DNA from 2 places in the Telluria sp. LT1R51-2 genome. Region 1 is predicted to be linked to the other one. Evidence: predicted binding sites of a transcription regulator. Region 1 holds the regulator's gene; the other holds the start of a gene.

Region 1 (5,284 bases):
CCCAACGGCCAGCCGAGCTACGTGGTGTCGGGCAAGCGCCTGGCCCACATCCCGCAAGGCGACGTGTCGAATGTCGACCAGCCCCTCATGCGCGGCGTCGAACCGGGCCGTCCACCGATGACGGTGGTGGCCAAGAGCGCGCGCATCTTCCACGAAGAGCACCGCGTCGAACTGTTCGGCGACGTCGATCTGCAGCGCCCGAAGACGCCCGCCAGCGAAGCGCTGCGCGTGCGCACGTCGGCCATGACCGTATTGCCCGACGAAGAAATCGTCAAGACCGACCAGCCGATCGACATGGAGCTTGGCGCGTCCAGCCTCAAGGCCGTCGGCCTGGTGGCCAACAATGCGACCATGCAGATGAAATTGTCCGGCCGCGGCCGTATCGTCTATCCGCCACGCCAGCGCTGAAGGCCACCAGCCATGCGCGCGTGTTAACCCAGGACCAGCACCATCATGAAAAAACTTTTTGCTGCCGCTTTCTTGTCACTCCTTTCCTTGAGCGCGATGGCCGAAAAGGCCGACTCGCTCAAGCAGGCGGCTCTCGAATACGATAACGGCGACCTCGATGGCGTCGCAGGCGTGCGCACCTTTACCGGCAACGTGATCCTGACCCGCGGCACGCTGCTGGTCAAGGCCGAACGCGCGGTGGTCAGGGATACGCCCGAAGGCTACATGAGCGTGACGCTCACCGCGGCCAACGGCAAGCCTGCCACGTTCCGCCAGAAGCGCGACGGCGGCCCGAACCTGTGGGTCGAGGGCCAGGCCGAACGCATCGAATACGATGAGCGTACGGAGCTGGTGCGCTTGTACTCGAACGCCATCGTCAAGGAACTCGAAAACGACCGGATGACCAACCAGATGACCGGCCCGTTCATTTCGTACGACAACCGCAAGGAAGTCGTCGCCGTGCGCAATGACGTCAGTGGCGAGAGCAAGGTTGGCGGCGGGCGCGGTACGCTGATCCTGGCGCCCAAGCGCACGCCGGCCGGAGGCACGCAATGACGGCCTTGAACGATCGCAGCACGCTGGTCGTCAAGGGCCTGCAGAAAAGCTATGGCAAGCGCCTGGTCGTGCGTGACGTGTCGCTGGATGTCGAATGCGGCGAGGTGGTGGGTTTGCTGGGCCCGAACGGCGCCGGCAAGACCACCTCGTTCTACATGATCGTGGGCCTGGTGCCGTCGGATGCCGGCTCGATCAGCATCAACGGCACCGACATCACCAGGATGCCGATCCATCGCCGCGCGGTGCTCGGCCTGTCGTACCTGCCGCAGGAAGCGTCGGTGTTTCGCAAGCTGACGGTGGAAGAAAACATCCGCGCCGTGCTCGAACTGCAGAAGGTCGACGGCAAGTCGCTGACCAAGGCGCAGATCGGCGAGCGGCTCGACAACCTGCTGGCCGATCTGCAGATCGAAAAGCTGCGCGAGAACCCGGCGCTGTCGCTGTCGGGCGGCGAGCGACGCCGCGTGGAGATCGCACGCGCACTGGCCACCAATCCTCGCTTCGTGCTGCTCGATGAACCCTTTGCCGGTGTCGACCCGATCGCCGTGATCGAGATCCAGCGCATCGTGCGCTTCCTCAAGGAGCGCAAGATCGGCGTCCTGATCACCGACCACAATGTGCGCGAGACGCTCGGTATCTGCGACCGCGCCTACATCATCAATCAGGGCGCGGTGCTCGCATCCGGCCGACCCGACGATATCATCGCCGACGAGTCGGTGCGCCGCGTGTACCTTGGTGAACATTTCCGCATGTAAGCCATACTCAATTGATGAAACAGTCCCTTCAGCTCCGCACTTCGCAGCACCTGGCGCTCACGCCACAGCTGCAGCAATCGATCCGGTTGCTGCAGCTGTCGACGCTCGAACTGCACCAGGAGATCGAGCAGATACTGGGCGATAACCCGCTGCTCGAAAGGCTCGACGACCCGCTCGATCATTCGGTGCGCTTGCTGGCCGATGGCGCCATCAACAATGCGCCGGCACCGGGCGAGGCGCCGCCGGCGCCGGGCCAGCAGGCCGAAGGCGAGGGCAGTGCACCGGCCGAGGGCGAGGGTGCTGAAGGCGGCGCGGTCGATGGCGACCGGCCCGACAACGAGTGGAGCGAAAGCAGCGGCGCGTCGTCCGGGAGTAGCAGCAGCGACGACGAAGACGGCCGCCCGCAGCTGGAGGCATGCGCCATCACGCTGCGCGAACACCTGATGGAACAGGTGCGCGAAACGCTGCTGTCAACCCGTGACCGCGCACTGGCCGAACTGGTGATCGACGCGCTTGACGACAACGGCTACCTGGAAGAACCGCTCGACGACATCCACGCGCGCCTGCCCGAAGAACTCGACGTCGACCTGGACGAACTGCGCTGCGCGCTGGCGATGGTGCAGAGCATGGACCCGGTGGGCGTGGGCGCGCGCAGCGCGGCCGAATGTCTGGCGCTGCAGATCCGGCGCATGCCGGGCGTGCCGATGGTGACGCGCCGCATGGCACTGAAGATCGTCGAAGGCTACCTGACCTGGTTCGCACAGCGCGAATACAGCAAGCTGAAAAAAGCGCTCGATTGCGATGACGAAGACCTGCGCGAAGTGCAGGCCGTGGTCCGCCAGTGCAATCCGCATCCGGGCGCGGCGTTCGCATCGAACGTGTCGGATTACGTGGTGCCGGACGTGATCGTGCGGCGCGCCAAGAACGGCTGGGCGGTCACGCTGAACCAGGACGTCATGCCGCGCCTGCGCGTGAACAGCCTGTACGCCACGATGCTCAAGCAGGGCCGCAGCGAGAGCCAGATGGGTGCGCAGATGCAGGAGGCGAAGTGGCTCATCAAGAACATGCGCCAGCGTTTCGACACGATCCTGCGTGTGGCCGAAGCGATTGTCGAGCGCCAGCGCAACTTTTTCAGCCATGGCGCGGTTGCCATGCGGCCCCTTGTTTTGCGCGAGATAGCTGATACACTAGGTCTGCACGAGAGCACGATCTCTCGTGTCACAACCCAGAAATACATGCTGACCCCGCACGGCATGTTCGAGTTGAAGTATTTCTTCGGTAGCCACGTTGCCACCGAGGCGGGAGGCGAAGCATCCTCAACGGCAATCCGTGCGCTCATCGCACAATTGACAGGAGCAGAAGACCCTAAGAATCCATTATCCGACAGCAAGATCGCGGAAATGCTCGGGGAACAAGGCATGGTCATTGCGCGCAGGACGGTCGCAAAATACCGTGAAGCGCTCAAGATCCCCCCCGTCAGTCTCCGCAAAGCCTTGTAACAACGCCGCTCATACAGTCTGTGCCTTCAGCTCCTGTGTGGTGCAAGCGACGTGACATCTTCAAAGGAGTGTGTATGAACCTCACCATCAGTGGTCACCATCTCGAAGTAACCCCTGCCATCCGTGAATACGTTCAGAATAAGCTGGAACGCATTATTCGCCATTTCGATCAAGTCATAGATACCCACGTCTTCCTGGCCGTCGATAACCTCACCGAAAAAGAAAAAAGGCAAAAAGCTGAAATCAATGTCCAGGTGTCGGGCAAGACCCTGCACGTGGCGAGCGTCGCGCAAGACCTGTATGCCGCGATCGACATGTTGATGGATAAACTGGATCGACAAATTCTGAAGCACAAGCAGATGCTGAAAGACCATAACCGCACAGCGATCAAACGCCTGGACGTCGACGAAGCAGACGTCGCTGCCGCCTGATCGAGCGCAGGTCACCACCGCCAGGGGCGTCTTTTCGGGACGCCCTTTTTGCATCCCGCTGCCGGTAAAATACGTGTTTCCTTTCGATGGATCACGCCATGTCCGAACACGTCCTGACCCGCATCGCCAACCGCACCGGCATCATCACCCTCGACCGTCCCAAGGCGCTCAATTCGCTGTCGCTGGACATGGTGCGCGCACTGACCGCGATTCTGCTCGACTGGCAGCGTGACGCCGCCGTCGATGCGGTCGTGATCACCAGCAGCAGCGAAAAAGCACTGTGCGCGGGCGGCGATATCCGCTTCTTTCACGAGGTCGGCAACGCCTCGCCACAAGGCGGCAGCGCACTGCTCGAAGATTTCTTCACCGAAGAATACGCGCTGAACCACCTGATCCACTTTTATCCGAAACCGTACATCGCGCTGATGGATGGCGTGGTCATGGGCGGCGGCATGGGCATCGCGCAGGGCGGGCCCGATTGCGGCCTGCGCATCGTCACCGAGCGCACCAAGATGGCGATGCCCGAGGTGAATATCGGTTTGTTCCCCGATGTCGGCGGCAGCCATTTTTTGTCGCACGCGCCGGGGCAGTTGGGGATGTTTTTGGGCTTGACCGGCCTGACGATCGGCGCGGCCGACGCACTGTACGTGGGCCTGGCCGACGTGTTCGTGGCAGTCAGCGACCTGGCGGCCTTGCAGGCGCTGATCGAAGCGACGCCGGGCGCGCATCTGCCGGCGGCAATCCGCGCGTTCGCCACGGCGCACGCCGGCGAAAGTGAATTGCAGGCCAATCGCGCGCGCATCGATGCGCACTTCGGTGCGGACTCGGTGGCAGCAATCATGGCGTCGCTCGCGGGGGACGACGCGCCATTCGCGCAGAAGGCATTGAATGCGATGCGTCAGCGTTCGCCGCTGATGATGTGCGTGACGCGCGAGCTGCTGCTGCGCGGCGCGTCGCTCGATGTCGCCGACTGCCTGCGCCTGGAGCGCTCGCTCGTGCGCCGCAACTTCGAGCACGGCGAGGTGCTCGAAGGCGTGCGCGCGCTCGTGATCGACAAGGACAATGCGCCGCAATGGAATCCGCCATCGCTCGACCTCGTAACCGAGGCGATGGTCGCGCGCTTCTTCGCGCCGGTGTGGCCGGCGCATGCGCATCCGCTGCGCCATCTCGCATAAGCTTCTTCATGCATATCCGTTTGCGCGTGACTTTTCGCGCAGGCGGTGCAAACATCGTGGCTTCATGAACCGATGAGGAGCCCCGATGCGCATGACCGCCTTGCTGCTGTCGATGACCTTGTGCGGCAGCGCCGCCGCCCAGGCCTGGCAGCCTGACTTCAATGCGAGCGCATTCAAGGGGCCGGCCTCCGGTGCTGCCAACGAGGTGCTGGTATTGGGGTCGCCCCATCTGTCGCAATTGCCCAAAACCTTCCAGGCCGCCAGCCTGACGCTATTGAACGAGCGCCTGGCCGCATGGAAGCCGCAGGCGATCGCGATCGAGGCGGTATCCGGGCCGCAGTGCGACGTCATGCGACGCTACCCGGTCCGCTACAAGGACTCGATCGATTCCTATTGCCGGGATACTGCACCGGCGCGGCTGGCCA
Region 2 (5,284 bases), 180 kb from region 1:
GCTGTCGCTCAAGCCGGCCAAGGCCGACGAACCGGAACTGGACAAGATCACGCTGCCGACGAAATCCGGCGCGTTCGAAGAAACGCTGAGCGACTGGTTCGCGCTGACCTACGTGCTCAATAGCCTGAACCGCAGCATCGGCATGCCGGATTCGTACCCGTTCAAGCTCAGCACGCCTGTGCTGGAAAAGCTGGAATTCGTGCACAAGGTCGTGCGTGATCAGATGGGCAAGCCGTCGCTGGCTGCGCAGGCGGCGCAAGCACCGGCGGCTGCACCTGCTGCACCTGCTGCACCAGTAGCACCTGCACCAACCGCACCAGCGGCCGTCTGACATTGCGTAGGGTGGACGGGGGCGCCGAGCCGGCGATGCCGTCCACGCGTTCGAATCAACGTGATTTTGTGGCGGTCCAAGGATTGTTGAATGCGTGGACGCGGAATCCGTCCACCCTACAGCCGGCATAAGCAAACACGGAGCGTCAACCCGGCGCTCCCTCCAGCATCTCTACCGTCACCTGCATCTCATGCAGCGCCAGCGCGGGCCCGAACTGCGTGAAGATCGCCACATCTGCTGCATCGCGCCCATACCCTATCGTCACCCGTCCACCACGCGGTCCATCCTGCGTCGCATCGAACGTGTACCAGCGCCCGCCCACATACGCCTCGAACCACGCATGCAAGTCCATCGGTACCAGCCCATGCAGATAACCAGCTACGATCCGCGCCGGAATGCTCAGCGCGCGGCACAACGCGATGCCCAGATGCGCCAGATCGCGGCACACGCCTTCGCGATATTCATTGACCTCGGTTGCTGCCATCTGCGTGTGATTCGCCGCCGGATTGAAGCGCACCTCGCGCCTGATCCAGTCGGTAATGCAGGCCACCTGGTCGTAGCCTGGCGCGACACCCGCCACGATCGCACTGGCCATCTCGGCAAACCGGTCGGATTCGCAATAGCGGCTTGGTAGCAGATACAGCAGCACGTCCGCTGGCAAGGTTGGCACCTCGTCAAACGGCGCACCGGGCGCAACGCTGATGACCTGGTCGGTCAGCACATCGGCCGACGTCTGGATCGAAAATTCGCCGGGCGGCGCCGTCAGGCGCTGACACAGGTTGCCGTACGCATCCGTGTATTCAAGCACCTGCACGCTCGGGGTGAGCGTATAGGATTCGCGCGCCACCCATTGCTGCGCACCGCTGCGGGGACGCAGCATCAGGATGAATGGCGTGGGGGTCTCGACGCTGAAACTGAGCTTGCAACCGGTTCGCAGCCACATCGCAGGCCCGCCTTCCTTCGTTAAAGTGAGCGCACCGCCATGGCGCAGGCTGGCCATGGCGGTGCGCCGCGCCACTGTTTGGTGCGCGGATTGGTCAACGCGTCTGCGACTGTGTTTGCGACTGGGTCTGCGTCTGTGACGAGGTCTGCGACTGCGTCTGCGACTGGGTCGGCACCGGCACTGGTACAACCTCCGGCAACTCCGGCGCCACCGGCAGCAGGAAGTCACGTCCGATGCCGTTACCCAGCTCGCCAATACACGCCAGGAACTTGGTCAAAAATTCGTGCAAACCTTCGTCGAGGATCTCATTGATCTCGGCCGACTTGAGCGATGCAAGCAGTTTTTCCGCCAGCCGCTCGGTATCATGCGACAGCTCGTTGCGCACGTCCTGCAGCACGGCGACGACGGCGGCCATGCAGGCCACCAGCGAGCGCGGCATCTTGCCCTGCAGGATCAACAGCTCGGCCACGCGGGTCGGCGTAATCGCGTGGCGATACACCTTGCGATACGTCTCGAACGCAGACACCGAACGCAGCAGCGCGGCCAGGTAATAGTATTCGCCCTGCGCGCCTTCCTGGATCGTGTCGGATGCCAGGAACCTGAACTTCACGTCGAGGATCCGCGCCGTGTTGTCGGCCCGTTCCAGGAAGGTGCCCAGGCGGATGAAGTTGAACGCTTCATCCTGGAACATCGTGCCCAGCGTGACGCCGCGCGACAGGTGCGAGCGGTACTTGACCCATTCCAGGAACTGGCCGGGATCGCGTTCGAACATGCGCTCGCTCAGGTGCTTTTGCAGCACGAGCCAGGTGGTGTTCTCGGTTTCCCAGACTTCGGTGGTCAAGGTGCCGCGCACGGCGCGGGCATTTTCGCGCGCGGCGCGCAGGCAGCTGGCGATCGACGACGGATTGTCCGGATCGCGCACCATGAAGTCGATGACGTTCTTTTGCGTCAGCGCGTCGTACTTGGCGTCGAACTGGGCTTCGAGTTCGGACACGCTCAACATCGTGCGCCAGCCCTGCTGCTCGGCCTGGACCGATTGCGGCATCAGCGAATACTGGACGCGCACGTCGAGCATGCGCGCCGTGTTTTCAGCCCGCTCGGTGTAGCGGGCCATCCAGAACAAATGATCTGCGGTGCGGCTCAACATGCTAGTTCTCCAGTATCCAGGTGTCCTTGGTGCCGCCGCCCTGCGACGAATTGACCACCAACGAGCCTTCTTGCAACGCCACGCGGGTCAGCCCGCCCGGCACCATCGACACGCTCTTGCCCGACAACACGAACGGGCGCAGATCGATGTGCCGCGGCGCGATGCCCGATTCCACATAAGTCGGGCACGCCGACAGCGCCAGCGTCGGCTGGGCAATGTAGCCGTCCGGATTGGCCAGCAGGCGACGGCGGAAATCTTCGATCTCGGCCGTAGTCGACGCTGGCCCGACGAGCATCCCGTAGCCGCCGGCGCCGTGCACTTCCTTGACCACCAGTTGCGGCAAGTTCGCCAGCGTGTAGTCCAGATGCTCTTTTTTGCGACATTGATAGGTCGGCACGTTGTTCAGGATCGGCTTTTCGCCGAGATAGAACTCGATCATGTCCGGCACGAACGGGTAGATCGACTTGTCGTCGGCCACGCCGGTGCCGATGGCATTGGCCAGGCCGACGCGGCCGGCACGCACGGCGTCGAGCAGGCCCGGCACGCCCAGCGTGGATTCGGGGCGGAACGCACGCGGATCGAGGTAATCGTCGTCGATGCGGCGATAGATGACGTCGACCTGCTTCGGGCCGCGCGTCGTGCGCATGTAGACAGTGTCGTTGCTGACATACAGGTCTTGCCCCTGCACCAGCGCCACGCCCATTTGCTGGGCCAGGAACGCGTGCTCGAAGTAGGCCGAATTATGCATGCCGGGCGTGAGCACGACCACGGTCGGATCGTCGCCGCCATGCGGCGCGACGGTGCGCAGATTGTCCAGCAGCAGGTCGGGATAATGGTCGACCGGTGCCACGCGGTTGCGCGCGAACAGCGCCGGGAACAACCGCATCATCATCTTGCGGTTTTCCAGCATGTACGACACGCCCGACGGCACGCGCAGATTGTCTTCCAGGACGTAGAACTCGCCCTCGCCGGCGCGCACGATGTCGACGCCGGCAATGTGGGCGTAGATATCCAGGGGCACCTTGACGCCTTGCATGGCCGGCCGGTACTGCGCGTTATTCAGGATCTGTTCGGCCGGGATGACGCCTGCCTTCAGGATGTTCTGGTCGTGGTAGACGTCGTGCAGGAAGCGGTTCAGCGCGGTTACGCGCTGCACCAGGCCGGCCTGCAGCTTGGCCCACTCGGCGGCGTTGATCACGCGCGGAATGATGTCGAATGGGATCAACCGTTCCTTGCCGGCGTTGTCGCCGTACACAGCGAACGTGATCCCCACGCGCTGGAAGTTCAGCTCGGCTTCTGCCCGCTTCTGATCGATCAGATTCGGGGGTTGCTGGGCGAGCCAATCCGCGAACGCCTGGTAATGAGGTCGTACGGTTGCTGCCGTGGAATACATTTCATCGTAAAAGTTCGACATCATTGCCTCCTGTGCCAGAATACTAACAAGAAACGTGCCAGCCACCCCGTCCGACTCGCAAGTCAAACGAACGCAGGTATGAATCATGCTTAAATGCTTCTATCTTGCGCACGCTTAGTTGCGCGCAAACCAATACGACCAAATTCAGAGCGCCGGCATCGATCGCGCCCCAATCGAAAGGCACCACCGCATGGCTATCCGCGTTGCGCTTCATCACAAGACCAGCTACCGTTACGACCGTCTGGTCAATCTGTCACCGCATGAAGTGCGCCTGCGTCCGGCGCCACATGCGCGTACACCGATCCTGTCGTACTCATTGGCCGTCCTGCCGAAAGAGCATTTCATCAACTGGCAGCAAGACCCGTATGGCAATTACATCGGCCGTTTCGTGTTCCCCGAACAAACCGACGTGCTCGAGTTCACGGTCGACCTCGTTGCGGACATGACGGTGATTAACCCGTTCGACTTCTTCGTCGAAAAATACGCCGAGACCTTCCCGTTCGCCTACCCGGACCTGCTGCAATCCGAGCTGAGCCCGTACACCAAATCGCAAGAGCCTGGCCCGCTGCTGACCGAGTGGGTCGCCAGCGCGCGGCGCGAACTGCTGGCGCAGCCGATGGGCACGAACGACTTCCTGGTAGCCATCAACCAGCGCCTGCAGCGCGACATCGCGTACCTGTTGCGGATGGAGCCGGGCGTGCAGGAGCCGGAAGACACGTTGCAGAAGCGCTCCGGCTCGTGCCGCGATACCGGCTGGCTGCTGGTACAGATCCTGCGCGAGATGGGCCTGGCGGCGCGCTTCGTGTCCGGCTACCTGATCCAGCTCACCGCCGACCAGGAAGCGCTCGACGGCCCGAGCGGCACCACCGTCGACTTCACCGACCTGCACGCCTGGACCGAGGTGTATGTGCCGGGTGCCGGCTGGATTGGCCTCGACCCGACCTCGGGCATGCTGGCCAGCGAAGGCCATATTCCGCTGGCCTGCACGGCGATGCCATCGTCGGCCGCGCCGGTGACGGGCTTTACCGACAAGGCCGAGGTCACGTTCGTCCACGAAATGACGATCACGCGCATCCACGAAGATCCGCGCGTGACCAAGCCGTACACGGAACACGACTGGGACAAGATCAACCGCCTGGGCCAGCAAGTCGATGCCGACCTGGTGAACCAGGACGTGCGCCTGACGCAGGGCGGCGAGCCCACCTTCGTGTCGATCGACGACATGGACGGCGCCGAATGGAACACGCTGGCGCATGGCGACAAGAAGCGCGAGCTGGCGGGCAACCTGATGCACCGCCTGAAGAACCATTTCGCACCGGGTGGCATGATCCATTACGGCCAGGGCAAGTGGTATCCGGGCGAGCCGCTGCCGCGCTGGGCACTGAACATCTTCTGGCGCGTCGACGGCCAGCCGATGTGGTTCGATCCGTCGCTGTTCTCGGACGAGCA

The links. The regulator sigma-54, encoded in region 1, starts transcription at its own class of promoters, with help from an activator protein. The targets are predictions, from matches to a motif close to TGGCANGNAANCTGCTTT.
Region 2: AC56LH_RS18435 (circularly permuted type 2 ATP-grasp protein) is a predicted target of sigma-54. The motif match lies at 3,858-3,875, and genes of this name have one in related genera.

Annotation. Positions count from the first base shown of each region.
Region 1 is NZ_JCASIM010000002.1:226,245-231,528, reverse strand. It holds gene lptC (LPS export ABC transporter periplasmic protein LptC) at 1-408, shown strand, start outside; gene lptA (lipopolysaccharide transport periplasmic protein LptA) at 454-1,002, shown strand; gene lptB (LPS export ABC transporter ATP-binding protein) at 999-1,754, shown strand; gene AC56LH_RS19215 (RNA polymerase factor sigma-54) at 1,769-3,253, shown strand; gene hpf (ribosome hibernation-promoting factor, HPF/YfiA family) at 3,328-3,684, shown strand; gene AC56LH_RS19205 (enoyl-CoA hydratase/isomerase family protein) at 3,783-4,859, shown strand; gene AC56LH_RS19200 (DUF5694 domain-containing protein) at 4,945-5,284, shown strand, end outside.
Region 2 is NZ_JCASIM010000002.1:45,087-50,370, forward strand. It holds gene AC56LH_RS18420 (zinc-binding metallopeptidase family protein) at 1-331, shown strand, start outside; gene AC56LH_RS18425 (transglutaminase domain-containing protein) at 477-1,331, opposite strand; gene AC56LH_RS18430 (alpha-E domain-containing protein) at 1,369-2,421, opposite strand; gene AC56LH_RS18435 (circularly permuted type 2 ATP-grasp protein) at 2,423-3,835, opposite strand; gene AC56LH_RS18440 (transglutaminase family protein) at 4,026-5,284, shown strand, end outside.